DNA from 3 places in the Pantoea agglomerans genome. Region 3 is predicted to be linked to each of the others. Evidence: predicted binding sites of a transcription regulator. Region 3 holds the regulator's gene; each other region holds the start of a gene.
The links. The regulator PhoB, encoded in region 3, activates phosphate uptake and scavenging genes when phosphate is short. The targets are predictions, from matches to a motif close to CTGTCATAAAACTGNCNNAT.
Positions count from the first base shown of each region.

Region 1: the regulator PhoB is predicted to act here: its motif matches at 6,153-6,172, upstream of ugpB (sn-glycerol-3-phosphate ABC transporter substrate-binding protein UgpB).
Region 2: the regulator PhoB is predicted to act here: its motif matches at 4,496-4,515, upstream of glpT (glycerol-3-phosphate transporter).

Region 1 covers NZ_CP083809.1:225,912-236,088, reverse strand. Annotated here, with positions in the region: gene ggt (gamma-glutamyltransferase) at 1-695, opposite strand, end outside; gene LB453_RS03520 (DUF2756 domain-containing protein) at 883-1,161, shown strand; gene ugpQ (glycerophosphodiester phosphodiesterase) at 1,158-1,901, opposite strand; gene LB453_RS03510 (sn-glycerol-3-phosphate import ATP-binding protein UgpC) at 1,898-2,971, opposite strand; gene ugpE (sn-glycerol-3-phosphate ABC transporter permease UgpE) at 2,974-3,819, opposite strand; gene ugpA (sn-glycerol-3-phosphate ABC transporter permease UgpA) at 3,816-4,703, opposite strand; gene ugpB (sn-glycerol-3-phosphate ABC transporter substrate-binding protein UgpB) at 4,765-6,081, opposite strand; gene livF (high-affinity branched-chain amino acid ABC transporter ATP-binding protein LivF) at 6,496-7,209, opposite strand; gene livG (high-affinity branched-chain amino acid ABC transporter ATP-binding protein LivG) at 7,211-7,978, opposite strand; gene LB453_RS03480 (high-affinity branched-chain amino acid ABC transporter permease LivM) at 7,975-9,243, opposite strand; gene livH (high-affinity branched-chain amino acid ABC transporter permease LivH) at 9,240-10,166, opposite strand.
Region 2 covers NZ_CP083809.1:3,831,814-3,841,990, reverse strand. Annotated here, with positions in the region: gene rhtB (homoserine/homoserine lactone efflux protein) at 395-1,018, opposite strand; gene pldB (lysophospholipase L2) at 1,134-2,117, shown strand; gene yigL (sugar/pyridoxal phosphate phosphatase YigL) at 2,169-2,969, shown strand; gene glpT (glycerol-3-phosphate transporter) at 3,028-4,371, opposite strand; gene LB453_RS21005 (carboxylate/amino acid/amine transporter) at 4,688-5,542, shown strand; partial or broken gene LB453_RS21000 (DUF1456 family protein) at 5,723-6,187, opposite strand; gene metR (HTH-type transcriptional regulator MetR) at 6,244-7,170, opposite strand; gene metE (5-methyltetrahydropteroyltriglutamate--homocysteine S-methyltransferase) at 7,313-9,583, shown strand; gene LB453_RS20985 (dienelactone hydrolase family protein) at 9,647-10,177, opposite strand, start outside.
Region 3 covers NZ_CP083809.1:3,064,426-3,074,602, forward strand. Annotated here, with positions in the region: gene LB453_RS17460 (PstS family phosphate ABC transporter substrate-binding protein) at 1-118, opposite strand, end outside; gene phoR (phosphate regulon sensor histidine kinase PhoR) at 137-1,450, opposite strand; gene phoB (phosphate response regulator transcription factor PhoB) at 1,465-2,154, opposite strand; gene sbcD (exonuclease subunit SbcD) at 2,350-3,549, shown strand; gene LB453_RS17480 (AAA family ATPase) at 3,546-7,229, shown strand; gene LB453_RS17485 (cell envelope integrity protein TolA) at 7,229-7,588, shown strand; gene mak (fructokinase) at 7,592-8,503, opposite strand; gene rdgC (recombination-associated protein RdgC) at 8,650-9,561, shown strand; gene ppnP (pyrimidine/purine nucleoside phosphorylase) at 9,700-9,990, opposite strand; gene LB453_RS17505 (AroM family protein) at 10,096-10,177, opposite strand, start outside.

The DNA of each region.
Region 1 (10,177 bases), 1.2 Mb from region 3:
GCGAGATTTTTCTGCACCAGACGATCGCCCTTCTGCCACGGCGTGCCGTCAGGCTTAAAGAAAATCGCCTTGCTGTTGGGGTGAGAGAGCAGTACCTCCTTGCCGTAGGTTTTCAGATCGTCCGCCAGCGCGTCGTTAACGACGTAGCCTTCGCGCGCCAGTTTGATCGCCGGCGCCAGCAGCGTGCTGAGCGGCAGCGTGCCATATTTTTGCGCGGCCAGCGCAAAGCCCGCCACGCTGCCCGGCGTGCCGGAGGCGAGATGCGAGGTCAGCGACAGCTTGCTGTCGGCGTTGCCCTGTTTGTCGAGGAACATATCGCGCGAGGCGCGGCCCGGCGCCATTTCGCGGAAGTCGATAGCGGTGGCGCGGCCGGATGCGGTGCGCAGCAGCATAAAGCCGCCGCCGCCGAGATTACCCGCCTGCGGATGCGTCACCGCCAGCGCGAAGCCGACGGCGACAGCGGCGTCAACCGCGTTACCGCCCTGGCGCAAAATATCCACGCCAACCTGCGTTGCCAGCGCATCAACCGAGGCGACCATGCCGTTCTGCGCCCTGACCGGATGAAAGGTATCATCCTCAACGCCATAAGAGACGGGCGACGCGCTGGCGGGCGCGGCCGCATCAGCGGCGCTGACCACCGTTAAACTCATCATCACAGCCCAGCCAAGCTGGCGTATATTTCCTCGCATCATCATCCCTCTACCCTTTTCAGTTGTTTACATTTGTTATCACGCAGGCAAGTGTTTACAAATACAGCAAAAAAATAACATCTAAGTCAAATTCAGTACGTTCCTGGGGGAGAAGTTTGTGAGATTGCTAAACTTATAGCTGCGGCCACGGCGCATCACACGCCGATGCGGCCGCCTTGACGGAGGAAGTCACATGAAAAAATGGTTAATCGTCTTTGCCGCGCTGCTGCCGCTCAGCAGCATGGCCAATATGCTGAACAACACAAATCAGCCTAATCAGCCGGGCTATAACCCAAGCCAGCAGCGTATGCAGACGCAGATGCAAATCCGGCAGCAGCAGCAGCAGAGCAAACTGCAGCAGGATCAGCAGCAGCAGACGCAGCAGATACAGCGCAAACTGCAGGAGCAGCGCAGCAGCGCCCAGCAGCGCGTAATCAACACGCAGCCGGGACAGCAGCAGAACGCTAACTAACGGAAGTCGGGGCCGATGATGTCGATGCGATCGGTGCAGATGGCGTCAACGCCCCATTTCAGCAGGGTACGCGCCCGATCCGCATCGTTCACGGTGTAGACCAAAATATGCAGGCCGGCGACCTTCAGCACCGCGACGCGCCCGGCATCGAGCAACTTATGGTTAAGGTGAATCGAGACGCAGTCCAGCGCGGCGGTTTTTGCCTGCCAGGCCTCATCCCATTCATCCAGCAGCAATCCACGCGGCAGATCCGGCTGCGCCTGCCTCGCCGCCTCCAGCGCCTCATAAGAGAACGACGACAGCAGCGGCGCGGTCATGCCTTGCCACAGCGTTTTCGCCGCATCGGCGATAGCGCGGCCGGTTTCCGCTTCGCTGCCGGTGGTGGGTTTGATTTCGATATTGGCCATCATGCGGTGCTGGCGACAGCGCGCCGCCACGTCAGAGAGCAGCGCCAGCGGCTCGCCGTCAAAAGCTTTACTGAACCAGCTGCCCGCATCGAGCTGCACCAGCTTGCTCCACGGCTGTTCGCCCGCCACGCCCCAGCCGTTGCTGGTGCGATCCAGCGTGTCGTCGTGCAGCAGGAAAATCTGCCTGTCCTGCGACAGCTTGGCGTCGAATTCGATCATGGTATGCCCCCACTCCGCGCCGACGTCGATCGCTGCCAGGGTATTTTCCGGGGCCAGTTTGCCGCCGCCGCGATGGGCGACGATATGAGGATAGGGCCAGCTGTGTGTGCTCATTCCAGACGCTTTCCGGTAGTTGAATCGAAATAGTGTAACGCATCCGATGAGAGATGCAGCCATAGCGTGCTGCCCGCCTGCGGGCGGTCGCTGTGCGGCAGACGCACCACCAGCGGCGTTTCGCCGATGCGCCCGTGTGCCAGGTTATCCGCGCCGAGCAGCTCCAGCGTCTCTACGCGCAGCGGAATGCCCTCGCGCTCGCGCGGACTGACCTGCACATGTTCAGGACGGATGCCGAGCGTGACGGCGCGATTCGCCCACTTCGCCTTGATATCGCCGAGCGGCAGAGAGTAAGAGTTGTCGATAGTAAAACGCGTGCCGTCGCTGCCGATATGGCCTTCAATCAGGTTCATCGCCGGCGCGCCAATAAACGAGGCGACGAAGCGGCTGGCGGGACGCTCGTAGATCTCTACCGGCGTGCCGATCTGCTCGACAAATCCCTTGTTCAATACCATGACGCGCTGCGCCAGCGTCATCGCCTCTACCTGATCGTGCGTCACGTAGAGGCTGGTGGTTTGCAGGCGACGGTGGAGCTGCTGCAGCTCCAGCCGCATCTGTACGCGCAGCCGCGCGTCCAGGTTGGAGAGCGGCTCGTCAAACAGAAACACCGCTGGCTCACGCACGATGGCGCGCCCCATCGCCACGCGCTGGCGCTGGCCGCCGGAAAGCTCGCGCGGACGCCGGGTCAGCAGCTGATCCAGCTCCAGGCTGCGCGCCGCCTCCAGCACGCGCAGGCGGATATGCTCTTTGCTCATGCCGCGGATCTTCAGCCCGTAGGCCATGTTCTCTTCGACCGTCATATGCGGGTAAAGCGCGTAGTTCTGGAACACCATAGCGATGCCGCGATCTTTCGGCTCCAGCTGGGTGACGCGCCTGTTGTCGATATAGATATCGCCGGAGGTCACGCGCTCCAGCCCTGCCACCATGCGCAGCAGCGTCGATTTGCCGCAGCCGGAGGGGCCAACCATCACCATAAATTCGCCGTCGTTAACGGTGACGTTAAGCGGCTGAATAATTTGATTCTTGCCATCGTAAGACTTGGTTACCGCCTGAAGGGTTACGCCTGCCATGCCTATTTCTCGCTCTCGACCAGGCCACGCACGAACGCGCGCTGCATGACCAGCACCACCACCATCGGTGGGATCAGGGTTAATAACATTGCCGCCATCACTTCGTTCCACTGCGTCGGCGAACCGCTGGTGGAGATCATGCTTTTGATCCCCGCCACCGCGGTGCTGAGCGAGGCGTCGTTGACGATCAGCAGCGGCCAGAGATACTGATTCCAGCCGTAGATAAAGGTGATGACGAACAGCGCCGCCAGGTTGGTTTTCGACAGCGGCAGCACGATATCCCAGAAAAAGCGCAGCGCGCTGGCCCCGTCGATGCGCGCCGCCTCGATCAGCTCATCCGGCAGCGACATAAAGAACTGACGGAACAGGAAGGTCGCCGTGGCCGACGCCATTAGCGGCAGCGTCAGGCCGCTGTAGCTGTCGAGCATATTGAGATCGGCGATCACCTGCACCGTCGGGAAAATACGCACCTCAACCGGCAGCATCAGCGTAATAAAGATCATCCAGAAAAAGAGCGTGCGCAGCGGAAAGCGAAACCAGACCAGCGCAAAGGCGGAGAGCATCGACACCGTGATTTTGCCGACGGTAATGCTGAACGCCATAAGCAGACTGTTAAGCAGCATCAGGCTAAACGCCGGGCCGCTGCCGTTAACGCCATGGGTCCAGATGCGCGAGATGTTCTCCCACAGGTGAGTGCCGGGGATCAGCGTCATCGGCACCTGATAGACCGCCTCGTTATCCAGGGTAGCGGCGACGAAGGCGACATAGAGGGGAAACAGAATAGTAAGCACGCCCAGCACCAGCAGCGTGTGGCTGAAGATATCCAGCCCGCGACGGTTTTCAATCATTGGTACTGCACCTTACGCTCAACGAAGCGGAACTGAATAACGGTCAGGCCGATCACCAGCAGCATCAGCACCACCGACTGCGCCGCCGAAGAAGAGAGATCCAGCCCGGTAAAGCCTTCGCGATAGATCTTGTAGATCAGCGTGGTGGTGGCCTGCACTGGCCCGCCGCCGGTCGCGGCGTCGATAACCGGAAAGGTGTCGAAGAAGGCGTAGATCAGGTTCACCACCAGCAGGAAAAAGCTCACCGGCGTAATCAGCGGCAGCGACAGGTTGAAGAAGCGACGCACCGGGCCTGCGCCGTCGATCGCCGCCGCCTCTACCAGCGATTTCGGGATCGACTGCAGCGCGGCGAAAAAGAAGAGAAAGTTGTAGCTCATCTGCTGCCAGATCGAGGCGACGACAATCAGAAACATCGCCTGCCCGCTGTTCTGCGCATAGTTCCAGCTGTAGCCAATCTGGTTCAGGAAGTGGCTAATCAGGCCGAGGCCGGGATTGAACAGAAACATCCACAGCACCGCTGCGACAACCGGCGCCACCGCATAGGGCAGCAGCAGCAGCGTCTGGTAGAGCTTGCGCAGGCGTATGACATAATCCACCAGCGCCGCCAGCAGCAGCGACAGCACCATGCCGCACAGGGTGACCAGCGCGCTGAAGACTATCGTGGTCCAGAAGGCGTCGAGGTAGTAGCTGTCCTGAAACAGGCGCGTGAAATTTTCCAGGCCGACAAAGGTGCTGGAGATGCCGAACGGATCGAGGTTCTGGAGCGAATACCACAGGGCTTCGCCCGCGGGCCAGAGGAAAAAGATGGCGGTAATCAGCAGCTGCGGCAGCACCAGCAGATAGGGCAACAGGCTGGTGCGAAACACCGGGCGAGATGAAGACATAGCGTACTCTGTCTGAGAAAGAGAGAGGGCCGGCACGCACCGGCCCTTTGCACGTCACAGGTTATTTCACCTGCTGTTCAAAGCGGCGCAGCAGTTCGTTGCCGCGCTTCACCGCGTTATCCAGCGCGGCCTGCGGCGACTGCTTGCCGGTCCAGACCCCTTCCAGCTCTTCGTCAACCACGGCGCGGATCTGCTGCATATTGCCAAGACGAATGCCTTTGGTGAACGGCAGCGGATCTTTGTTCAGCATCTGACGCGTTGCGATATCCGCGCCCGGGTTCTTGTCGTAGAAGCCCTGCTGTTTGGTCAGCTCGTAGGCAGCGGTGGTAATGGGCAGGTAGCCAGTTTTCTGATGCCACTCGGCGGCGATTTCCGGCTGTGCGAGGAACTGCATAAATTCCGCAGCACCCTTGTAGGTGTTGGCATCTTTGCCTTTCATCACCCACAGGCTGGCGCCGCCGATAAGGGCGTTCTGCGGCGCGTTGGGCACGCTCTCGTCATACGGCATCATGCCGACGCCGAAGTTGAATTTGGCGTAGTGTTTGATATCGGCCAGCGAACCGGAGGAGGCGGTGGTGATGCCGCAGTCGCCGTTATAGAACTTGGCGGTCGGTTCATCTTTGCGGCCAAAATAGGTGAAGTCGCCCTTCTTGTTCATCTCCTCCAGCATCTGGATATGGCGCACCTGCACCGGACCGTTAAATTCCAGCTGCGCATCGGTGCCGTCAAAGCCGTTGTTTTTGCTGGCGACCGGCAGCGCGTGCCAGGCGCTGAAGTTTTCAATCTGGATCCAGCCCTGCCAGCCGCTGGCGTAGCCGCAGCTCATGCCCGCTTTACGCAGGGCGTCGGCATCTTTTGCCAGCTCCTGCCAGGTTTTCGGCGGCTGATCCGGGTTCAGGCCCGCTTTTTTAAAGGCGTCTTTGTTGTAGTAAAGCACCGGCGTGGAGCTGTTGAATGGCTGAGAGATGAGGTGGCCGCTGCTGTCGCTGTAGTAGCCCGCCACGGTCGGCACGAACTGTTTTTCATCAAAGGGAATGCCCGCGTCCCTGAAGACCTGATGCACCGGCACGATCGCCTTCGAAGCCATCATGGTGGCGGTGCCAACTTCGTAAACCTGCAAAATGGCTGGCGCTTTGCCGGTACGCACCGCTGCGATGCCTGCCGCCAGGCTCTGCTCGTAGTTGCCTTTGTAGGTCGGCACGATTTTATAGTCGGGGTGCGCCTGATTGAAGCGCTGCGCCAGAGAGTCGACCTCTTTGCCTAACTCGCCCTCCATCGAGTGCCAGAAAGGAATTTCCGTGGCGGCCAGCGCGTTGCCGCTGATGGCCAGGCCCAGAACCACACTCATCAGTCTGATTTGTGTCTTAAACACGGACATAGAATTTTCCTGTGCAGGTAGGTACGCGCGATATCACGCATTTTTTGTTCGCGAAGTAACATGACACGGGAAAATGACGGATTAATAACAGCAACATGACAGCCGGATGACGGCAAGATGAAGGGGGTTTTAGCAGAAGCGGCGCAGCCAGGCCTTATTCAACGCCAAAGGGCGTCAGTGTCGCAGCCAGATTACGGGCGGCCAGCGCGCAGTCACCGGAGCGTATACATTGTACGTGAGGATGACGAGCACTGCCCAACCGCAATCTGGCAAGTAAGCCAGGCCTTATTCAACGCTGAAGGCCGTCGGCGGCGCAGCCAGTTCGACAACGGCCAGCGCGCAGCATCCGGAGCGTACTAAAGTACGTGAGGAATGCGAGCACTGCCCGCTGCCGAAATGGCAAGCAAGCCAGGCCTAAGCCCCCAAATAAGCGCTGCGGACGGCTTCGTTGGAAAGCAAAGCATCACCCGTATCTTCCAGCACCACGTGCCCGTTCTCCAGCACATAGCCGCGATCCGCCAGCTTCAGCGCCTGGTTGGCGTTCTGCTCTACCAGGAATATCGTCATTCCCTCTCTGCGCAGCTGCTCAATGGTGTCGAAAATCTGCTGGATAATAATCGGCGCCAGCCCCAGCGACGGCTCATCCAGCAGCAGCAGACGCGGCTGGCTCATCAGCGCGCGGCCAATCGCCAGCATCTGCTGCTCCCCGCCGGACATGGTGCCCGCATGCTGAATTTTACGCTCCGCCAGCCGCGGGAAAAGCTCATAGACGCGCGCGATGCGCGACTGATACGCCTGGCGGCTGGCGAAAAAGCCGCCCATCGCCAGATTCTCCTCTACGGTCATGCGCGAAAAGACGCGGCGGCCTTCCGGCACGATGGCGATCGCCTCGCGCATGATGCGCGCGGTTTGCCAGTCGGTAATCGCTTTGCCGTCAAAGGTAATGCTGCCCTGGGTGGCGCGCGGCTCGCCGCACAGGGTGCCGAGCAGCGTGGTTTTACCCGCGCCGTTGGCGCCAATCAGCGTAACGATTTCACCCTGGCTGATATGCAGGCTGACGTTGTGCAGCGCCTGGATTTTGCCGTAGTGCGCGCTGACGTTGTTCACGGATAACATCGGGTTTGCCATGTTACGCCTCTCCTAAATAGGCTCGGATCACATCCGGATTGTTACGCACCTCTTCCGGCGTGCCGTTGGCCAGCGGCGTACCCTGGTTTACCACATAGATACGGTCGGAAATGCCCATCACCAGCTTCATATCGTGTTCTATCAGCAAAACGGAAACCTTGTGCTCACCGCGCAGTTCGGCGATCAGCTCATCCAGCTCGCGCGTCTCTTTCGGGTTAAGCCCGGCTGCCGGTTCGTCCAGCATCAGGATCTCCGGGCGCGTCACCATACAGCGGGCGATCTCCAGACGGCGCTGCTGGCCGTAGGCCAGATTGCCCGCCTGGCGGTTGGCAAGGTCGAGCAGCCCGATGCGCTCCAGCCAGGTAGCGGCGCGATCCAGCGCTTCGCTCTCACCGCGACGAAACGCCGGGGTCTTGAGCAGGCCAGAAAAGAGGCCGCTTTTCAGATGCTGATGCTGCGCCACCAGCAGGTTCTCAATTACCGTCATCTCACGAAACAGGCGAACGTGCTGGAAGGTGCGCACCATGCCCATGCGGGCGATCTTCTGGCCAGGCAGGCCTTCCAGGTGCTGTTCGCGCAGCTTAATGGTGCCGCCGGTCGGCTTGTAGAAGCCGGTCAGGCAGTTAAAAACGGTGGTCTTCCCGGCGCCGTTCGGACCGATCAGCGAGACGATCTCCTGCGGGCGCAGCTCCAGCGCCACGTTATTGACCGCCAGCAGGCCGCCGAAGCGCATCATCAGGCCTTCAACGGCTAATAAAGGCTGACTCATGCCTGCTCTCCTTGTTTCTGCTTCAGTTTCAGGTGCGGGCGCTTCATCGGCAGCAGCCCCTGCGGGCGCCAGATCATCATCAGCACCATCAGACCGCCCAGCACCAGCATGCTGTATTCATTCAGGTCGCGCATCAGCTCGCGCGACACCACCAGCAGGATAGCGGCGAGGATCACGGCAAACTGCGAGCCCATGCCGCCCAGCACCACAATCGCCAGCACAAAGGCGGATTCGACGAAGGTAAAGGATTCCGGGCTGACAAAGCCCTGGCGCGCGGCGAACAGCGTTCCCGCGAAGCCGGCAAAGGCGGCGCTGATGGTAAAGGCGGTCAGCTTGATGCGCGTCGGGCTGAGGCCCAGCGAGCGACAGGCGATCTCATCTTCGCGCAGCGCTTCCCACGCGCGGCCCAGCGGCATACGCAGCAGGCGGTTAATCACAAACAGCGTCAGCGCCACCAGCAGCAGCGCCACCAGATAGAGAAAAATCACCCGGTCGCTGGGGTCATATTTCAGACCGAAGAAGTCGTGGAAGGTGCTCCAGCCCCCTTCAGAGACTTTGCGGCCAAACTCCAGGCCAAACAGCGAAGGCTTGGGGATCTGCGCGATGCCGTTAGGACCGCCGGTAATGGCGGTGTTGTTCAGCAGCAGAATGCGCACGATCTCGCCGAAGCCGAGCGTAACGATCGCCAGATAGTCGCCGCGCAGGCGCAGCACCGGAAAGCCGAGCAGCAGCCCGAAGAGCGCCGAGACGATGCCTGCCAGCGGCAGACACTCCCAGAAGCCGAGGCCAAAGTAGTGATTCAGCAGCGCGAAGGTGTAGGCGCCGATGGCGTAGAAGCCGCCGTAGCCGAGCACCAGCAGACCCGAGAGGCCAACCACCACGTTCAGCCCCAGGCCCAGCATGACGTAGATCAGCGTCAGGGTGGCGATATCCACCGCGCCGCGCGAGACGAAAAAGGGCCAGGCCACCGCCACGACGATCAGCGCCAGCATAAACAGCTTCTGCTTTGGCGTAGAGCCGTCGATGCCGGGCAGCACCAGCGCCGGGCCGGACAGCTTTTTCAGGCCGGACTGCCAGAACGGGCGCAGCAGCTGGAACAGGAACACCACGCCGCAGCCGACGAAAATCCAGTTCCAGCGCACGTCGCCGGCGCTCTGCACTACCAGCTGCGTGCCGTCGAGGCCAAGCCGCATCCCCATAAAGAAGCTGGCCAGCACCAGCAGCATCACCGAAGAGAGCAGCGCATTGATAAAGGAGGATTTCATACTTTTTCAACCTCCGGGCGACCCAGGATGCCGGTCGGCATGACCAGCAGCACCACAATCAGCAGCGCGAACGACACCACGTCTTTATATTCGGTGCTGAGATAGGCGGAGGTCAGCGCTTCGGCGATGCCGAGCACCAGGCCGCCAATCATCGCGCCCGGAATGCTGCCGATGCCGCCCAGCACCGCGGCGGTAAAGGCTTTCATCCCGGCCATAAAGCCGATAAAGGGGTTAATTGAGCCGTAGAACTGGCCGAGCAGCACGCCCGCCACCGCCGCCATCGCTGCGCCGATCACAAAGGTCAGCGAAATGACGCGGTCGGTATTGATGCCGAGCAGGCTCGCCATCTTCAGGTCTTCGGCGCAGGCGCGGCAGGCGCGTCCCATGCGCGAATAGCGAATAAACAGCGTCAGCGCCAGCATCGCCAGGAAGGTCACCAGCCAGATAACGATCTGCATGGTGGAGATGGTGGCGGCGAAGCCGTTGCTCTGCCCCAGCGTCCACTGGCCGGTAATCAGGCTCGGCAGCGCGAGGTCGCGCGAGCCCTGCGTCAGGCTGACGTAGTTTTGCAGGAAGATCGACATGCCGATAGCGGAGATCAGCGCGATCAGACGCTTTGAGGATCGCACTGGCTTGTAAGCAACGCGCTCAATGCTCCAGCCGTAGGCGCTGGAGATCAGGATCGCCATGACAAAGCCGGCAGCGATCATCAGCCAGCCGGTGTCGATGCCCATCATCATCAGGGCGGCGATCACGATAAAGGAGACATAGCTGCCGATCATATAGACCTCGCCGTGGGCGAAGTTGATCATGCCGATAATGCCGTAAACCATGGTGTAACCAATGGCGATCAGCGCGTAGGTGCTGCCGAGGGTAACCCCGTTAAGCATCTGCTGAATAAAATAAAGAAACTGCTCGGACATAGTGAAGACCT
Region 2 (10,177 bases), 770 kb from region 3:
TCCTCACGTACTGATGTACGCTGCGGTGACTGCGCGCTGTCCGGCACCGAACTGGCTGCGACACCGACGGCTCTGAATATCGGCGCTGCTGTTTTTTCTCGTCAGAGACTGCCTAACTTGCCATTTCGGCACCAGGCAGTGCTCGTTATCCTCACGTACTGATGTACGCTGCGGTGACTGCGCGCTGGCCGGCACCGAACTGGCTGCGACACCGACGGCTCTGAATATCGGCGCTGCTGTTTTTTCTCGTCAGAGACTGACTTACTTGCCATTTCGGCACCGGGCAGTGCTCGTCATCCTCACGTACTCTTGTACGCTGCGGTGACTGCGCGCTGTCCGCCCGCAATCTGACTGCAACACCGACGGCGTTAACCATCGGCGTGCGCAGCAGGGCTCAGGCAATCCTTCTGGCGCTGGCTAACAGCGCGCCGACCGCCATAAACAATCCGCCAAAGATACGGTTGAGCAGCTTCATCTGCTTCGGTCCCTTGATCCAGGCCGCGATGCGCGTCGCCAGCGTGGCGTAGCCGATCATCACGATGATATCGACGACAACAGTGGTGGTGCCCAGCACCAGGTACTGCATCGCCTGCGGCTGGTGTGGCAGAATAAACTGCGGAAACAGCGCGGCGAGAAACACGATGCTTTTCGGGTTGGTAAGGTTCACCAGCACCGCGCGCTTGAACAGGCGGCGGCGCGGGGTTGCTTTCGCCACCGCGTCGAGATCGATGGCGCCCGCAGAGCGCCACTGCTGAATGCCGAGCCACACCAGATAGGCCGCGCCCGCCCACTTCAGCACTTCAAACGCCAGCAGCGACTGCGAAAAGAGCGCCCCCAGCCCAACGCCCACCAGCACGATATGGATCGCCAGGCCAAGCTGCAGGCCGCTGATAGAGGCCGCCGCGCCGCGATAGCCGTGGCTGATGCCGGTGCTCATGGTATTAATCGCGCCGGAACCGGGCGAAAGGCTGAGGATAGTGGTGGTGAGAAGGTAGGTCAGCCACCATTCAGTGGTCATGGGTTGCGCTCCCTGTCTGGGCGGAAATATGACACAATACGCCAGAAACAAGCGTGACGCTACGGGCCGCATGCGCGGCTCGCTACAGGCTTATCGCGCGTCTGCAGGGGGAAAGATGGAACGACATAAAGCGAGCTGGCTCAATCGGGAAAAAGCCTTTGCCGCCTTTGCGCACGGTCCGCTGCTCGACTTCTGGCACCGCCGCGAAGAGCGTGAATTTGTCGGCGTGGAAAACGTCACGCTGCGCTATGTGCGTTTCACCGCGCCGCAGCATAAGCGCGTTATTCTTATCGTGCCCGGACGCATCGAAAGCTACGTCAAATACCCTGAACTGGCGTACGATCTGTTTCACTGCGGCTTTGACGTGGTGATCCTCGACCATCGCGGGCAGGGCCGCTCCGATCGGCTGCTGCAGGATACCCACCGCGGTCATGTGGTGGAGTTCACCCACTACGTTGACGACTTAGAGACGCTCTATCTGAAAGAGATTGTCGGCGGCCACTACCAGCGCCGCTACGCGCTGGCGCATTCGATGGGCGGGGCGATCCTGACGCTGTTTCTGGCGCGTCAGCCGCAGGCGTTTCACGCCGTCACGCTGGTGGCGCCGATGTTCGGCATCGCGCTGCCGATGCCCTCTTTCCTTGCGAACCGCATTCTCGACTGGGCGGAGAAGCGCCCGGCGATCCGCGACGGCTATGCGCTCGGCACCGGACGCTGGCGCGCGCACCCGTTCGGCATCAATCGTCTGACGCACAGCGCAGAGCGCTATCGCCGCAGCCTGCGTTTTTACGCCGACGATCCCGCTATTCGCGTCGGCGGTCCGACCTATCACTGGGTGCGCGAAGGTATCCACGCGGGACGCAATATCCTCAGCCTGGCAGGCACTATTACCACGCCTGTTCTGCTGCTGCAGGCAGGCGAGGATCGCGTCGTGGATAACCGTTCGCAGGACCTCTTTTGCGCGGCGATGGCGCAGGCGGGCCATCCCTGCGAGGCGCGCGTTATTAAAGAGGCGCGCCACGAAATTCTGTTTGAAAAAGATGCCATGCGCGCCGAAGCGCTGAATGCGCTGGTTGATTTCTTCGAGGCGCATCCTTAATTCGAAAAGCTATCTTACCGGCCACGGCCTATAACAATACCTGAGGTTTTCATGTTTCAAATCGTCGCATCCGATCTGGATGGCACGCTGCTCTCTCCCGACCATCGGCTGACGCCCTACGCCCACGATATCCTGCAACAGCTGGTGGCGCGCGATATTCACTTTGTATTCGCCACCGGCCGTCACTATATCGACGTCGGGCAGATGCGCGACAAGCTGGGCATTCCCGCTTATATGATTACCTCGAACGGCGCGCGCGTGCATAACGCCGAGGGCGAGCTGGTGTTCAGCCATAACCTCGACGAAGATATCGCGCTGGAGCTTTACGAGCTGCACTACGCCAGTCCCGCTATCCTGACGCACGTCTATCGCGACGACGAATGGTTTATGAGCCGTGCGCATCCGGCGGAGCAGGACTATTTCCGCGAGTCGGTGTTCAGCTATCAGGTGTATGAGCCAGGCATGCTGCCGGGCGACAATATCAGCAAAGTCTTTTTCACCAGCGACGATCCCGAGGCGCTGATCCCGCTCGAGCTGGCGCTGAAGGCGCGCTGGGGCGACCGCGTCAACGTCAGCTTTTCACTGCCGACCTGTCTGGAGGTGATGGCGGGCGGCGTGTCGAAAGGGCACGCGCTGGAAGCGGTGGCAAAACAGCTGGGACACTCGCTTAAAGCCTGTATCGCCTTCGGCGACGGCATGAACGACGTAGAGATGCTGAGCATGGCGGGCAAGGGCTGCATTATGCGCAACGCCCACCAGCGTCTGAAAAATACCCTGCCTGACCTGGAAGTGATCGGCAGCAATGCGGACGATGCCGTGCCGCATACGCTGCGCACGCTGTTTTTATCCTGACGGCAACAAAGCGGCCGGCGCGATGCCGGCCCCTCTCAGGCCAGGATGCCAGCGCTGCCTAGGACGCCAGCCGCTGCTTGTGTTTGCGTTCGTTAACCATAGTCAACAGCAGCAGGATCACCGCCAGCACGCAGCCCACCACCATGACCAGAAAACCGCCGTTCCAGCCGAAGAAATCGACGGTATAGCCGACGATGGCGCTGGCCGCAACCGAGCCGCCGAGATAGCCGAACAGGCCAGTAAAGCCTGCCGCCGTGCCCGCCGCTTTTTTCGGCGCCAGCTCCAGTGCATGCAGGCCAATCAGCATCACCGGGCCGTAAATCAGAAAGCCGATGACGATCATGCAGGCCATATCGACGCCGGGGTTGCCCGCCGGGTTAAACCAGTAAATCACCGTGGCGATGGTCACCAGCGTCATAAAGAAGACGCCGGTCGCGCCGCGATTCCCCCTGAACACTTTATCCGACATCCAGCCGCACAGCAGCGTGCCGGGAATACCGGCGTATTCATACAGGAAGTAGGCCCAGGAGGATTTATCCAGCGTAAAGTGCTTTACCTCTTTCAGGTAGGTGGGCGACCAGTCGAGAATGCCGTAGCGCAGCAGATAGACAAAGACGTTAGCCAGCGCGATATACCACAGCAGCTTGTTGGGCAGCACATACTGGGTAAAGATCTGCTTCGCCGTCAGCTCCTCTTCATGCGTGGCGCTGTAGTCCGGCGGGTAATCCTGTTTATACGCCTCGATGGGCGGCAGACCGCAGGACTGCGGCGTATCGCGCATTAATGCGAAGGCGACAAGCGCCACGGCGATAGCGGCGAAAGCGGGCATATAAAGCGCCGCTTTCCAGTCGCTGAACCAGGCCATGCCGAGCAGAAACAGCAGCGGCGGCAGGCCGCCGCCGACGTTGTGCGCGCAGTTCCACACGGAAACAATGCCGCCGCGCTCTTTCTGCGACCACCAGTGCACCATAGTGCGTCCGCAGGGCGGCCAGCCCATACCCTGGAACCAGCCGCAGACAAACAGCAGGGCAAACATCACCATAATGCTGGAGGTTGCCCAGGGCACGAAGCCCATAATCAGCATCACCGCAGCGGCGAGGATCAGCCCGGCAGGCAGAAACACGCGCGGATTCGAGCGATCCGAGACCGAGCCCATAATAAATTTTGAGAAGCCGTACGCAATGGAGATGCCGGAAAGCGCAAAGCCAAGGTCGCCGCGTGAAAAGCCCTGCTCAACCAGGTAGGGCATCGCCAGCGCGAAGTTTTTGCGCACCAGATAGTAGGCGGCGTAGCCAAAAAAGATGCCGAAGAAGATCTGCCAGCGCAGGCGGCGATATAACGGATCAACCTGATCTTCCGCGACCTGCGGTCGGTGCGGCGCGGGTTTAAAAATGCTCAGCATAGCTGCCCTCCCGGGCGTTTAGTCGTTGTAGAAAGGGGCAGAACGTTCCAGAGGTTGCCGCCATGTTCCTTTTCGCGTCTATTCTGGCGCTTTTCGCGCATGCTGGCTGTGATAGTTGACACATTTGTTACACTTTTATGACAATAACGCAGGTTGAATTTCACACAATGGTTTTAATCGCGCATGGCCTGTAAATTGCGCAGCGGCTCGGTGCGCTGAGTGGATAGTTTGTATTCACTTGTCAACCAGAAAGCGCCGCGTGGGCAGAGCACATTGATTACACTAGCGACCTCTCTCTTTTTGCAGGATCGAAGCTGTGCTGTTACTGATCGTTACCACTATTCTTTGGGCGTTTTCCTTTAGCCTGATTGGAGAATATCTGGCGGGGCAGGTGGACTCCTGGTTCTCCGTGTTGATGCGTCTGGCGCTGGCGGCGCTGGTGTTTTTGCCTTTTCTGCGCTGGCGCGGCTACCGTCCGTCGACGCTGCTGCTCTATATGCTGGTGGGGATGCTGCAGCTCGGCATCATGTACCTGATTAGCTTTGAGGCCTATCTCTACCTCAGCGTCTCGGAGTTCCTGCTGTTTACCGTGATGACGCCGCTTTACGTCACCCTGATTTATGACCTGATCAGCAGGCGTCCGCTGCGCATCGGCTACGCCTTCAGCGCGCTGCTGGCGGTCGCGGGCGCGGCGATTATTCGCTACGACAAGGTCAGCGATCATTTCTGGTTCGGCCTGCTGCTGGTGCAGCTGGCGAATATCTGCTTTGCCGTGGGCATGGTGGGCTACAAGCGTCTGCAGGAAACCCGGCCGATGCCGCAGCACACCGCTTTTTCCTGGTTTTATCTCGGCGCGGTGCTGATTGCGATTATCGCCTGGTGCCTGTGGGGTAATCCGGCGAAACTGCCGACCACCTCGCTACAGTGGGGCATTCTGGTGTGGCTGGGTGTGGCGGCGTCGGGGCTGGGCTACTTTATGTGGAACTACGGCGCCACGCAGGTGGATGCGGGCACGCTGGGCATTATGAACAATATGCACGTTCCGGCAGGGCTGCTGGTGAATCTGGCGATCTGGCAGCAGAAGCCGCACTGGCCCAGTTTTATCGCCGGCGCGCTGGTGATTTTCGCTTCGCTCTATGTGCATAAGCGCTGGGTGGTACGCAGTCGCTGAGGCGCATAATCCGTCAGGACAACGATGGTCGTCCTGACGGCTGGCACGTGCTAAAGGGCAAGGCTATTTTTTGGCTTTTGCTGGCTGGGCCGGGCGAGGTTTCGCCGTTTTCGCCGGGGCAGACTTCGCTGCCTGGGCCGGGCGGGTGTTCGTGGCCTGGGCTGGAGCGGCTTTGGCCGGCTGCGTCGGGCGCAGCGTCAGGGTCAGGCCCTTTAGAAAGTTACGCATAATCTGGTCGCCACATTCGCGATAGTTTTTATGCTCCGGCTTGCGGAAGATAGCGCCGATTTCCGCCTGAGAAACCGTGAAGTTAGCCTTAGCCAGCACCGCCGGAATATCGGTGGTTTTCAGATCGAAGGCGATACGCAGCTTTTTCATAAAAATATTGTTGTTCATGCGGCGCTCGATCGAGGGCGCAGGCATCTCTTCGCTTTTGCCGCGACGGAAGAAAATCAGGCCGTTAAGAAAATAGCCCATCAGCACGTCCGGCAGCGGTTTAAACGCGGCGTCGTCCTCTTTTTTCAGCCAGGCCTGCACGTCGCTCAGCGCAACTTCGCAGTCAGTCAGTGCGAAAATCTCCACCACTTTGGCATCGCTTAAATTCAGCATAAAGCGCACGCTGCGCAAAATATCGTTATTGGTCATGGTGAGATTTTCTCATGGTCGTTTAACAGGCTGCGCATTATAGGGGAATTTACGGCTCAGCGTTGCAAAATCGCGCCCGGAAGCGCCGCGTCGCGCACAAAGGGCAGGTGTTCGCAGGCGTGCTGCCGCGCGAAGCGGGTAAAGGCTTCCAGCACCGGCTGACGCTGCTCGCCGTCGCGTACGGCGGCATAAAGCCGGCTCCACAGCCCTTCGCCCAGCGTTTTGGTTACGATTAATCCCTGCTTTTCAAAACTCTCCACCACCCAGTGCGGCAGCGCGGCGATCCCCATGCGCGCCGCCACCATCTGAATCAGCAGCAGGGTGTTATCGACGCTCTTCAGGGCCGGGCTGACGCCCGCCGGCTGGAGAAAATGGCGCCAGATATCGAGCCGCTGGCGCTGCACCGGATAGATCATCAGCACCTCTTGCGCCAGATCCTCGGGCGTAATCTGCTCTACCTGCGCCAGCGGATGGTCGGGCGCCAGAACCAGACGCACTTCGAAGTCGAACATCGGCGTGTAGTGCAGGCCGCTGCGCGGCAGGATGTCGGAGGTCAACACCACGTCCAGTTCGCCCTGCTGCAGCGCAGGCTGCGGATCGAAGGTGACGCCCGACTTGAAATCCATGACCACTTGCGGCCAGCTCTGGCGGAATTTATCCAGCGCCGGCGTCAGCCACTGAATGCAGCTGTGGCACTCAATGGCGATGCGCAGCGTCGCCTGACAGGGCTCGTGGCACGCCTGCAGCGCCTGCTGAATTTGCGGCAGCACCTGCTCCGCCAGCTGCAGCAGAACTTCACCCTGCGGCGTGAAGCGCAGCGGCTGGCTCTTGCGCACGAACAGGCGGAATCCCAGCCGCTGTTCGAGATCGCTGAACTGGTGCGATAGCGCGGATTGCGTTTGATGAAGCTGCGCGGCGGCGGCGGCCAGCGAGCCAGTATTACGCAGAGCCTGAAGCGTCCGCAGGTGCTTGAGTTCGATCATGAGCGTCCTTCACATGGAGATTGAACAATTTGCGCTTGAGGAACATACACTACCCGCAGAAGATAGCGGTGTAAACATCTGGACGGCTAAACATCTTTGGCTGCCAGGCGAAGCCAAAGAGAATTTATCGGGAGAACAGCATATGACCATTCTGAACCATACCCTCGGCTTTCCCCGCGTCGGCCTGCGTCGCGAACTGAAAAAAGCGCAGGAGAGCTACTGGGCGGGCAAAGCGACTCAGCAGGCGCTGCTGGAGACAGGACGCGAACTGCGCGCCCGTCACTGGCAGCAGCAGAAAGAGGCGGGCGTGGACTGGCTGCCGGTTGGCGATTTCGCCTGGTACGATCATGTGCTGACCACCAGCCTGATGCTGGGCAACGTCCCGGCTCGCCATCAGAATCAAGAGGGCACCGTCGATCTTGATACGCTGTTCCGCATCGCGCGCGGTCGGGCACCGACCGGCGAACCGGCCGCCGCCGCCGAGATGACCAAATGGTTTAACACCAACTATCACTATATCGTGCCGGAGTTCACCCAGGGCCAGTCGTTTAAACTGAGCTGGACGCAGCTGCTGGACGAAGTGGACGAGGCGCTGGCGCTGGGCCACAAGGTGAAGCCGGTGCTGCTCGGGCCGGTGACTTATCTCTGGCTGGGCAAAGTGAAAGGCGAGCCGTTCGACCGCCTGTCGCTGCTGAATGCGATTCTGCCGGTTTATCAGCAGGTGCTGGCCGAGCTGAAAAAGCGCGGCGTCGAGTGGGTGCAGATTGACGAGCCGGCGCTGTCGCTGGAGCTGCCGCAGGCGTGGCGCGATGCGTTCGGGCCCGCTTATCAGGCGCTGCAGGGCAGGGTGAAGCTGCTGCTGACCACCTATTTCGACAGCATCGGCCAGAATCTTGATGTGATTCGGGCGCTGCCGGTGCAGGGGCTGCATGTCGATCTGGTACACGGCCGTGACGACCTCGCCCAGCTGAATCAGCAGCTGCCGGCGTCGTGGCTGCTGTCGCTCGGCGTCATCAACGGCCGCAACGTCTGGCGTGCCGATCTGAGCCGCTGGTACCAGCGCCTGCAGCCGCTGCTCGGCCAGCGCGATCTGCTGTGGATCGGCACCTCTTGCTCGCTGCTGCACAGCCCTATCGATCTGAGCGCTGAGACCCGTCTCGATGACGAAGTAAAAAGCTGGTTCGCCTTCGCGCTGCAGAAGTGTGGCGAACTTAAGCTGCTGAGCGACGCGCTCAACCATAACGACGCCGCCTCGCTGGAAGCCTGGAGCGCGCCGATTCGCAACCGCGCTCACTCCAGCCGCGTTCATAATGCGGCGGTCGGCAGGCGGCTGGCGGCGATTTCCGCACAGGATACCGAGCGTGCCAGCCCCTACGCCGCGCGCGCCCGCGCGCAGCGCAGCCGCTTTAATCTGCCGGCCTGGCCAACCACCACCATCGGTTCTTTCCCGCAGACCACTGAGATCCGCGGCCTGCGGCTCGATTTTAAAAAGGGCAATATCGACGGTGCCAGCTACCGCACCGGCATCGCGCAGCATATCAGGCAGGCGATCGCCGAGCAGGAGCGCCTTGGCCTCGACGTGCTGGTACACGGCGAAGCGGAGCGTAACGATATGGTGGAGTACTTCGGCGAAAACCTGGACGGTTTCGTCTTCACCCAGAACGGCTGGGTGCAGAGCTACGGTTCGCGCTGCGTCAAGCCGCCGGTGATTATCGGTGACGTCAGCCGTCCGCAGCCGATTACCGTGGAGTGGGCGACCTATGCGCAGTCGCTGACCGACAAGCCGGTGAAGGGGATGCTGACCGGGCCGGTGACCATTCTCTGCTGGTCCTTCCCGCGCGAGGATGTGTCGCGCGAGACCATCGCGAAGCAAATCGCGCTGGCGCTGCGCGACGAGGTGGCGGATCTCGAAGCGGCCGGCATCGGCATTATTCAGATTGACGAGCCAGCGCTGCGCGAAGGTCTGCCGCTGCATCAGTCCGACTGGGCTGCCTATCTGCAGTGGGCGGTAGACGCCTTCCGGCTCAACGCCGCGGTGGCGAAAGATGACACGCAGATCCATACCCATATGTGTTACTGCGAATTCAACGACATTATGGCGTCCATCGCAGCGCTGGATGCGGATGTCATCACTATCGAAACCTCGCGTTCCGATATGGATCTGCTGGAAGCCTTTAAGGCATTTGAATACCCGAACGAAATCGGCCCCGGCGTTTACGATATTCATTCGCCGAACGTGCCGAGCGTCGAGTGGATGGAGAATCTGCTGCGTAAAGCGGCACAGCGCATTCCAGAGGAGCGTCTGTGGGTCAACCCGGACTGCGGCCTGAAAACGCGCGGCTGGACGGAGACCCGTCAGGCGCTGGCGAATATGGTGGACGCGGCGAAGAAACTGCGCGGCGAAAACGCCTGAGTTTACTTTGTGTTGTTGTTGAGTTTGGGGCGCTGCGGCGCCCCTTTTTTATGGCGTGAGCAATCAGACGACGCCAAACTGCCTGAACCACGTCAGCATGCGCGCCCAGCCATCCTGCGCCGACTCGGCGTGATAGCTCGGACGGTAGTCGGCGTTAAAGGCGTGGCCCGCGTCGGGATAGACGACAATTTCTGCCTTCGCATTAGCGGCGTGCAGCGCCTGACGCATCTGCTCCACGCTCTCCAGCGGAATGCTGTTGTCCTGGCCGCCGTAAAGGCCCAGCACCGGCGCGCCTAAATCCACGGCGATATCGATCGGGTGCTTCTGCTGCTTCATGGTTTTTTCGCCAGTCAGGCGGCCATACCAGGCGACGGCGGCGCGCAGCTGCGGATTGTGCGCGGCGTAAAGCCAGCTGATGCGGCCGCCCCAGCAGAAGCCGGTAATGCCCATGCGGCGAATATCGCCGCCGTTGCGGCCAGCCCAGTTGGCGACGTGGTCGAGATCGGAAAGCACCTGGCTGTCCGGCACCTTATTTACCAGCTCGCTGAACAGGGTGGGGATATCGTTGTAGTCGTTCGGGTCACCTTCGCGGAA
Region 3 (10,177 bases):
TCCCCAGAGTGTCAGAGCCGACGCTGCTGAGGTTGCCGGTGAGCATGGCAGGCTGAGGCGCCGCCGCCAGCGTCAGCGCGGGCGAGAAGAGTGAGAGCAACAGCAGCAAGGCGCGCATGAGAGGTTCCATTAACGGTTAATGGACGGCATTCTCCTGCAATCCCGCGCTGACGATCAACCTCGACGGCAGCGTAAAGGTGAAGCAGGTCTCTTTATTGGGAATGCTGGTGATCTCCAGCCGCGCATTATGGTGGCTGAGGGCGTGCTTGACGATCGCCAGCCCCAGCCCGCTGCCGCCGGTGGCGCGCGAGCGCGCCTTATCTACGCGGTAGAAGCGCTCCGTCAGGCGCGGCAGATGCTCCGCCGGAATGCCCGGCCCGTTGTCGCATACCCTGAACTGTGCGCCCTGGCGGCTGCGCAGCCAGCTGATATCGATGCGCGTGCCCTCTGGCGTATGGTTTACCGCGTTATAGACCAGGTTAGAGAGGGCGCTGCGCAGCTGATCGTCATCGCCGAGCACCTTGAGATGGGGATCGGTATGGAAATGGATCTCATGGCGGCCGCTGCTCAGCGTCTCCGCTTCGCGCTGCAGCAGATGCAGCATCATCGGCACATCCACCGTCTCTTTCATGTCGAGAGCCGGCGCGGCCTCAATGCGCGACAGCGTCAGCAGCTGGCGCACCAGGCTGTCCATGCGGCGCGTCTGCTCCTGCATAGTCTGCAGCGCCTTGCCGCGCGAGCGCTCGTTCATCACCGAGTCGTTCATCATCTCCAGATAGCCCTGCAACACCGTCAGCGGCGTGCGCAGCTCGTGACTGACGTTGGCGAAGAAGTTGCGGCGCGCCCCCTCCAGCTGGTGCATCTGCGTCACGTCGCGCGCCACCATCAGCCACTGCCCTTCGCTGTAGGGCATGATGCGAAACTCCATATGGTGCTGGTTATTGAGGATCAGGGTGAGCGGCTTGTTGAAATCGCGCTGGCGAATATAGCGGGAGAATTCAGGGTAGCGCAGCAGGTTGAGGATGTTCTGGCCGTTATCTTCCGGCCAGCGCAGGCCAAGATGCTGCTGCGCCAGGCCATTACACCAGAAAATCGCCCCCTCTTCCGTGGTGAGCACCACCGCGTCGGGCAGCGTCTCTGCGCCGCTGCGAAAGCGCTTGATCAGGTTACCCAGCTCGCGCCGCCGCCGCCGGTTGCGCAGCTGCATCTGATAGAGCCCGTAAAACAGCGGCTCCCAGCTCGCCCGTCCGGTGGGCGGCGTCATGGTGCGATCCACCCACAGCCAGTGCGACAGCCGCATCAGATTATAGAAATGCCACAGCAGCACCCCCAGCACGCTGGCCAGCAGCAGCCAGGGCAGATAGCCGAAAATTAAACCGATAATCAGCGCCGGCAGGCAGGCCAGCGCCAGCTCGGAAAGCAGTCTCTTCCAGGAGAGTCGTTCCAGCACGGTAAAGGCTCCGTTTAGTAGCGGGCGGAGAAACGATACCCCGTTCCGCGAACGGTTTGAACCATGCGATCGTGGCCGGACACCTCCAGCGCCTTACGTAAGCGGCGAATATGCACGTCGACGGTGCGATCTTCCACATAGACATTGGTGCCCCAGACGTGGTTCAGCAGCTGCTCGCGGCTGTAAACGCGCTCGGGGTGGGTCATAAAGAAGTGCAGCAGCTTATATTCGGTCGGGCCCATCTCCAGCGGCGTCGAGGCCGACATCACGCGGTGCGACGAGGGGTCGAGGCTCAGCCCCTGCATCTCGATGACCTCCTCCACCGCCATCGGCGAAATGCGGCGCATCACCGCTTTGATGCGCGCCATCAGCTCTTTCGGCGAGAAAGGCTTGGTGATGTAGTCATCGGCGCCCACCTCCAGACCGCGTACGCGATCTTCCTCTTCGCCGCGCGCCGTCAGCATCATCACCGGAATATCGCGCGTCAGGGCTTCGCGCTTGAGGTGCTTGATAAACTGAATACCGCTGCCGCCCGGCAACATCCAGTCCAGCAGAATAAGATCTGGCCAGGGCTCAATCAGTTTCCCTATCGCGCTGTCATAATCCTCCGCCTCGATAGGCTGGTAGTCGTTCTGCTCCAGCACGAAGCACAACATTTCACGGATAGGGGCTTCATCTTCCACAACCAAAATGCGCTTAGCCATTGTAACTCCTGCTGATGTGACTGCTGTCACCGTTATATGCGGCGCCATTATGCGTCAGATTTATGACACTTTTATGAAAAACATAGCCGCTTAATCAGCGCGTTAACACTGCTTTATGACAGCCGGCGCGGCTTTTTTCGCTTTTGCGCCATAGCCGGTATAATCGTCCGGCAAATCGTTACGGCAGGGAGTTTTATGCGCATCATTCATACCGCGGACTGGCACCTCGGTCAGTTTTTTTATAACAAGAGCCGGGCGGCCGAGCACCAGGCCTTTCTCGACTGGCTGCTGGCGCGTATTGAGGAGCATCAGGTCGATGCGCTGATCGTCGCGGGCGATCTTTTCGACAGCGGCACGCCGCCGAGCTACGCGCGCGAACTCTTTAACCGTTTCGTGGTGGCGCTGCAGCCGACCGGCTGCCAGCTGGTGGTGCTGGCGGGCAACCACGACTCGGTCGCCACGCTTAACGAGTCGCGCGCCCTGCTCGCCTGCCTGAATACTCAGGTGATCACCACGCCGCAGGCGGATCATAACCTGCTGCTGCTGCGCGACCGCGCCGGCGAACCGGGCGCGCTGCTCTGCGCCATTCCCTACCTGCGGCCGCGCGATATTCTGCGCAGCCGGGCGGGCCAGTCGGGGCGTGAGAAGCAGCAGAGCCTGCTGGAGGCGATTGCCGCCCACTACCAGCGCAGCGTTGACGCGGCGCGCGCGCATCCGCTGGCGCTGCCGGTGATCGCCACCGGCCACCTTACCACCGTCGGCGTCAGCAAAAGCGATTCGGTGCGCGATATCTATATCGGCACGCTCGACGCCTTTCCCGCGTCGGCTTTTCCCGACGTCGACTACGTGGCGCTGGGCCATATCCATCGCGCTCAGCGCGTCGCCAACAGCGACCATATCCGCTACAGCGGTTCGCCGATTCCGCTCAGCTTCGACGAGCTCGGCAGCGAGAAAAGCGTCTTCCTGCTGGAGCTGGACACCCGCGGCCTGCGCGCCGTAACGCCGCTGCCTGTTCCGCAGTTTCAGCCGATGAAGATGCTAAAAGGCTCGCTGGCAGAGATCGAGGCGCAGCTGGCTCCCTTCGCCGACCATCAGGGTGAAAAGCCGGTATGGCTCGATATTGAGGTTACCACCCAGGAATTTCTCAGCGATCTGCAGCGTCGGGTCGAAGCGCTGACCGCCGGGCTGCCGGTTGAAGTGCTGCTGCTGCGCCGCAGTCGCGAACAGCGCCAGCACAGCCTGGCGCAGCTGAAAAACGAAACCCTGAGCGAACTGAAAGTGGAAGAGGTCTTCGCCCGCCGCATCGCGCTGGCGGAGGATATCGATGCGCCTCAGCATGCGCGCCTCAGCGCCCTGTTCCGCTCAACCCTCGCCTCGCTGGAGGAGAGCGAATGAAAATTCTCACGCTGCGCTTTAAAAACCTGAACGCGCTGAAAGGCGAATGGTTTATCGACTTTCGCACCGAGCCCTTCGCCAGTAACGGCCTGTTCGCCATTACCGGCGCAACCGGCGCAGGCAAAACCACGCTGCTCGACGCCATCTGCCTGGCGCTCTATCACCAGACGCCGCGCCTCGGCGTACTGTCGCAGACGCAAAACGGGCTGATGACCCGTGACACCGCCGAATGCCTCGCCGAAGTGGAGTTTGAGATCAAAGGCGAAGCCTGGCGCGCCTTCTGGAGCCAGAACCGCGCGCGCGGCGCGGCCGACGGCAAGCTGCAGGCGCCGCGCGTTGAGCTGGCGCGCTGCGTCGACGACAAAATCTTCGCGGACAAGGTTAACGACAAATTAAAACTGATCGAGTCACTGTCGGGCCTCGACTTCGAGCGCTTTACCCGATCGATGATGCTGTCGCAGGGACAGTTCGCCGCGTTCCTTAACGCGAAGCCCGGCGAGCGCGCCGAACTGCTGGAGGAGCTGACCGGCACCGAGATCTACGGCCAGATCTCTGTCGCCATCTACGAGCAACACAAGACGGCGCGGCAGGCGCTGGAGAATCTGCGCAGCCGCGCCGGTACGCTGGCGCTGCTCGACCCCGAGGCGCGCGCCGCGCTGCAGCAGCAGCTGGCCGCGCTGACCGAAGCGGAGCAGGCGCTTACTCAGCAAAACAGCAGACTGCACCAGCAGCATCAGTGGCTGACGCAGGCGCAGCAGTTGGACAGCGATATTCAGGCCGCGCAGGCGGCGCTGGCGCAGGCGGAACAGGCGTGGCGCGAGGCGGAAACGGATCGCCAGCGGCTGGCGCGCAGCGAGCCGGCGGAAAAACTGCGCGATAAATTAGTTCAGCGCGACAGCCTGCTGCAGGAGCAGCAGCGCCTGCAGCAGGCGCAGCAGCAGCTGGCAGCGCAGCGCCAGGCGGCCGAAGAGCAGACGCAGCGCGATCGGCATCGCCGCGAGACGGCTCAGGCGGCGCGCGACGCCGCGCTGCGCGAGCAGCAGACGCAGGAGACGCTGCTGACGGAACAGGTTATCCCGCTCGACCAGCAGATTGCCGCCCTGCTGGCGCAGGCGCAGCAGCAGCAGCGGGAGAGCGATCAGCAGCAGCAGACGCTGGCGCAGAGCGAGCGCGCGCTGCAGCAGGAAACGGGGCAGCGCGACAGCCTGCAGGCCGCGCTGGCGGAACAGCAGCAGTGGCGCGCGGATCAGGGCGCGCTGCCGCAGTGGGGCCCTTCGCTGGCGCTGTGGCAGGAGCGTTTCACCCAGCTGACGCAGCGGGAAATGGCGCTGGCGGCGCTCGGCGCGCAGCAGCGTCAGCAGCAGCAGACGCTGGCGCAGCGGCAGGCGGAGATCGCCCGGCTGGAGCAGCAGGCGGCCCCGCTGAGCCTGGCGGAACAGCAGGCGGCGAGCGCCCTGCAGAGGGCGCAACAGGCGCTGGCCGATCTGGAGCAGCGCCATCCACCGCAGGCGCTGCAGGCCAGCCTGGCGCAGATCGAGGCGAGCCGCCCGCAGCGCCAGCAGCTGGCGGTGCTGGCCTCGCAGTGGGCGCCGCTGCAGCAGCACATCGCCGCGCGTCAGCAGCGCCTCGCCGCGCTGGACAAGACGCTGCAGCAGGATGATGAGACGTTGCAAAGGCTACGCGCCACCTTCGCGCGCGAAAAGGCCGCCCTTGCCGATATCAAAAAAATCTGCGAGCTGGAGCAGCATATCGCCGATCTGGCCGCCTGGCGCGCGCGCCTGGAGCCTGAGCAGCCCTGCCCGCTGTGCGGCTCATGCCAGCATCCGGCGGTGGAGCGCTACGCCGCGCTGGAGCTGAGCGCGAACCAGCGACGGCTGGCCGAACAGGAGCAGCAGGTCGAGGCGCTGCGCGAACAGGGCATTAAAAAAGGCGAGGCCGTTAAGCAGGCGCAGGCCGAACGGCAGCGGCTGCAGGAGGAGCTGGCGGCGGAAACCCGACGGCTGGAAGAGCTAGCCCAGCAGTGGCAGGTATTACAGAGTGAGCTAGCGCTCACATTTGATGCGGGCGACAGCGCCGCGCTGGCCGCCTGGCAGCAGCAGCAAAACGGCGCAGAGCAGGCGCTGCAGCAGCAGCTTCGTCAGCAGGAGGCGGCCGCGCGTCAGCGTCAGCAGGCGAAAGATGAGCACCTGCGGCATCAGCAGGCGCTGCAGCAGCATCAGCAGCAGCTTCAGCTGGCCCAGCAAACGCTTACTAACCTGCAGGAGAGCGCGGCAACGCTGGCGCAGCGTCTGGAACAGGAGGAGCGCGACTGGCAGCAGCGCCGCGATGCGCTGCATCAGGAGCTGGCGGACGCCGGCCTCGCCCTGCCCGACGCGGCGGCGCGCGACGGCTGGCTGCAACAGCAGCAGCAGCGCTGGCAGCGCTGGAATGAGAGCGAACAGCAGCTTGCCCGGCTGCAGCCGCAGCTGGCGCGCGCCGAGGTGCAGTGCAGCAGCCTGCAGCAGCGCGTAGAGAGCGAACGGCAGCGGCTTGACGCACTGCGCCAGCAGCGCGCGCAGAGCGAGGCGACGCTGGCGCAGCTGCGCGCAACGCGGCAGGCGCTGTTCGGCGATGGCGACGTTGCCGCAGCGCGGCGGCAGATGCAGGCGCAGATCCAGCAGCAGGAGGCGGCCCTCGCCGCCGCGCTGGAGGGAATGCAGACCACCCAGAGCCACCTCAGCCAGCTGGCCGGACGCGCCGCAGAGCTGGACGCGCAGCAGGAAAAAGCCAGCCAGGCGCTGCGCGAGGCGCAGCAGCTGTTCAGCGCCGCGCTGGCCGCCGCCGCCTTCGACGATGAAGCCAGCCTGCGCGTCGCGCTGCTTGACGAAGAGGAGGCGCACAGGCTGCGCGCCCGGCTACAGCAGCTTGAGCAGCAGCGTCAGACGCTGCAGGCGCAGGCGCAGCAGCTGGCGCAGCGGCGCGAGGCTCATCAGCAGAGCCGACCCGAGGGGGCGGCGGAAAGCGCCGCCGCGCTGGAAGCGCAGCTTGAGCAGCTGCGTCTGGCGCTGCGCGACAACGCGCGCCAGCAGGGCGAAGCGCAGCAGCAGCTTCAGAGCGATGCGCGCCTGCGCGAACAGCAGCAAAGCCTGATGATGCAGATCGAAGAGGATGAAGCGGCGCTGGCGCAGTGGAGCCAGCTAAACGATCTTATCGGCTCCGCCAGCGGCGACAAGTTCCGCCGCTTCGCGCAGGGGCTGACGCTGGATCACCTGGTGGCGCTCGCCAACCGCCAGCTCGATCGGCTGCACGGGCGCTATCTGCTGCAGCGCCGCGCCAGCGACGCGCTGGAGCTGGACGTGATCGATACCTGGCAGGCGGACGCCGCGCGCGACACCCGCACCCTGTCGGGCGGCGAAAGTTTTCTCGTCAGCCTGGCGCTGGCGCTGGCACTTTCAGATTTAGTCAGCGTGAAAACCCGCATAGAGTCTTTGTTTCTCGACGAGGGGTTCGGTACGCTGGACGCCGAAACGCTCGACACCGCGCTGGATGCGCTGGACGCGCTCAACGCCAGCGGCAAAACCATTGGCGTAATCAGCCACGTCGAGGCGATGAAAGAGCGCATTCCGGTTCAGATCCGGGTGCGCAAAATTAACGGGCTGGGCTACAGCAAACTGGAACTGCCCCGCGCTCAGGAGGCGTAATGAAAACAGGCATGGCGCTGCTGCTCGCCAGCGCGCTGCTGGCGGGATGCAGCAGCACACCGCAAAGCGATCTCAGCTGCGGCCGCACGTATTCGGCGGCGCAGTGCAACTATCTGCGCGACGTTCAGCATCAGCTGGTCAGCAGCTTTAACAGCAGCGTCGCGTCGCGCTATCCGGGCCAGACCTGCCTGGTGTCGGCGCACCGTCGCGCCGACGGCGGCTACAGCGTGCTGCGCACCGAGGGAGACGAAGCGCTCTGCCTGCGCGCCTGGCAGCAGGTCAGCAGCGCGCGCAACCTGCCGCTGCCGCCGGTGGGCGTGCCGGAAGACTGGCAGTTCGCCTTCGGCTCAACGCAGTAACCCTTACTTTATCAGCGGCCAGAGCCAGGCCGCGCCGCGCACTCCGCTCGAATCGCCGTGTTTTGCCTTCAGCACCGGCGTTTCACACTCCCCGCCAAATACCCACTGCTTCATCAGCGTCGGCACCGTCTGATAGAGACGATCGTTGTTGCTCATGCCGCCGCCGAGCACGATCGCATCGGGATCCAGCAGGTTCACCACCTGCGCCAGCGACTTCGCCAGCCGGGTTTCGTAGCGGCGCATCGCCTGCTCGGCGATCGGATCCTGCTGCGCGATCAGCTTAACGATCTCGGCGCCCTTTAACGCCTGGCCGCTCAGCCGCCGGTAGTCGATGGCGAAGCCGGTGCCGGAGACAAAGGTTTCGATACAGCCCTTCTGCCCGCAGTAGCACGGCACCTCCTCCCGATAGCGCAGCTCATCCTCATCCATCCACGGCAGCGGATTATGACCCCACTCGCCGGCGTTGCCGTTGCCGCCGATGCGCGCCTCGCCGTTGATCGCTATCCCCGCCCCCGATCCGGTGCCAATAATCACCGCAAACACCAGCGGCTGGCCTGCGCCCGCGCCGTCTACCGCCTCGGAGACCGCCAGGCAGTTGGCGTCGTTGGCGATGCGCACTTCGCGCTGCAGCGCCAGCGCCAGATCGCGATCCAGCGGCTGGCCGTTAAGCCAGGTGGAGTTGGCGTTTTTCACGCGGTGGGCGTAAGGCGAGATCGTGCCGGGAATGCCGACGCCGACGCTGCCGGTCTGGCCGGTTTTCGCCTCGGCGAGATGCACCAGACCCGCGATCGCCTGCACCGTGGCGGCGTAATCGTCGCGCGGCGTATCCACGCGGTGGCGAAACAGCTCATTTCCCTCATCAGACAGGGCGATCACTTCAACCTTGGTGCCGCCCAAATCAATACCTATACGCACGCGTTATTCCTCATTATTCGTCAGGGTGAGAGATACATTAGGAGCGGCGCCGGGGAAAGGCAATGAAACCGTTTCGATGTTTCGCTATCATGCGCGCTGACCTCTCGACTTGTGCGCCCGATCGCGCGACCCGGTAAGGAATTGTGATGTTGTGGTTTAAAAATATGATGGTTTATCGTCTGAATCGGGACATTCCGCTCTCTGCAGACGACATGGAAAAACAACTTGAGGCTTACACCTTCTCCCCCTGCGGCAGCCAGGATATGAGCAAAACCGGCTGGGTGTCGCCGATGGGCAACCGCAGCGATGCGCTGACCCATGTGAACAACGGTCAGATCGTGATTTGCGCCCGCAAAGAGGAGAAGATCCTGCCGTCGCCGGTGGTGAAGCAGGCGCTGGAAGCGAAGATCAGCAAGCTGGAAGCGGAACAGAGCCGCAAGCTGAAGAAGACGGAAAAAGATTCGCTGAAAGATGAGGTGCTGCACAGCCTGCTGCCGCGCGCGTTCAGCCGTCTCAGCCAGACCTTTATCTGGATCGACACCGTAAACAACCTGATCATGGTCGACTGCGCCAGCGCGAAAAAGGCGGAAGATACGCTGGCGCTGCTGCGTAAGAGCCTTGGCTCACTGCCGGTGGTGCCGCTGACGCTGGAAAGCCCGATTGAGCTGACGCTGACCGAATGGGTGCGCTCCGGCGATCTGCCCGCCGGTTTCGCCCTGATGGACGAAGCGGAGCTGAAGGCGATCCTCGAAGATGGCGGCGTGATCCGCTGTAAAAAGCAGGATCTGGTATGCGACGAGATTGCCAACCATATCGAAGCGGGCAAGCTGGTGACTAAACTGGCGCTCGACTGGCAGGAGCGTATCCAGTTTGTGCTGGCGGACGACGGTTCGGTGAAGCGCCTGAAGTTCAGCGATACCCTGCGCGAGCAGAATGACGATATCGACCGCGAGGATTTCGCCCAGCGTTTCGACGCTGACTTTATCCTGATGACCAGCGAACTCGCCGCGCTGACCAGTAATCTGGTTGAGGCGCTGGGCGGGGAAGCGAAGCGTTAAGAAATCGGCCCATCAGGCCGGTTAACACTATCTGAAAGCGAATGACATGGCCCGAAGTGCAAAGCGTCCCGCGACAGGGAGGTCGCGGGCCGAGCGGGCCATGTCATCCGCACTGGCACACTGCCATGGCCCGTTTTATTACTCTTTCAGATAGCGGCAGAGATAGGAACTCGGCTCACCCACCTGCAGATGAAACTCGCTGTGGCCCGGCACGTTAAACACTGAACCCGCCTCAAACCATTGCCATTCGGTTTCGCCCGGCAGCAGCACCTTCAGCGATCCGCTCACCACCGTCATCTCTTCCGGCTGCGCCGTGCCGAAGGTGTATTCGCCTTCCGCCATCACGCCCACGCTGGCACGACCGGTGCTGGCACTGTCGAAGCCGATAGATTTTACTTTTCCGTCAAAATACTCACTTACATTGAGCATGTTACTTCCTCACAGCACATTAAGGTATCTGGCAGTGTAGAGCGGAACTCGCTGATCTGTCACGCGAATTGCAGCTTCGCCTCCCGCTTTGTGATCGCGCCGTTATCAGACGATAAGTTCAGCGGCCAGTTTCGCCACCAGCACGTTGGAGAGCAGCACCGGAATGCCCAGCAGCTTCTGCAAAAAG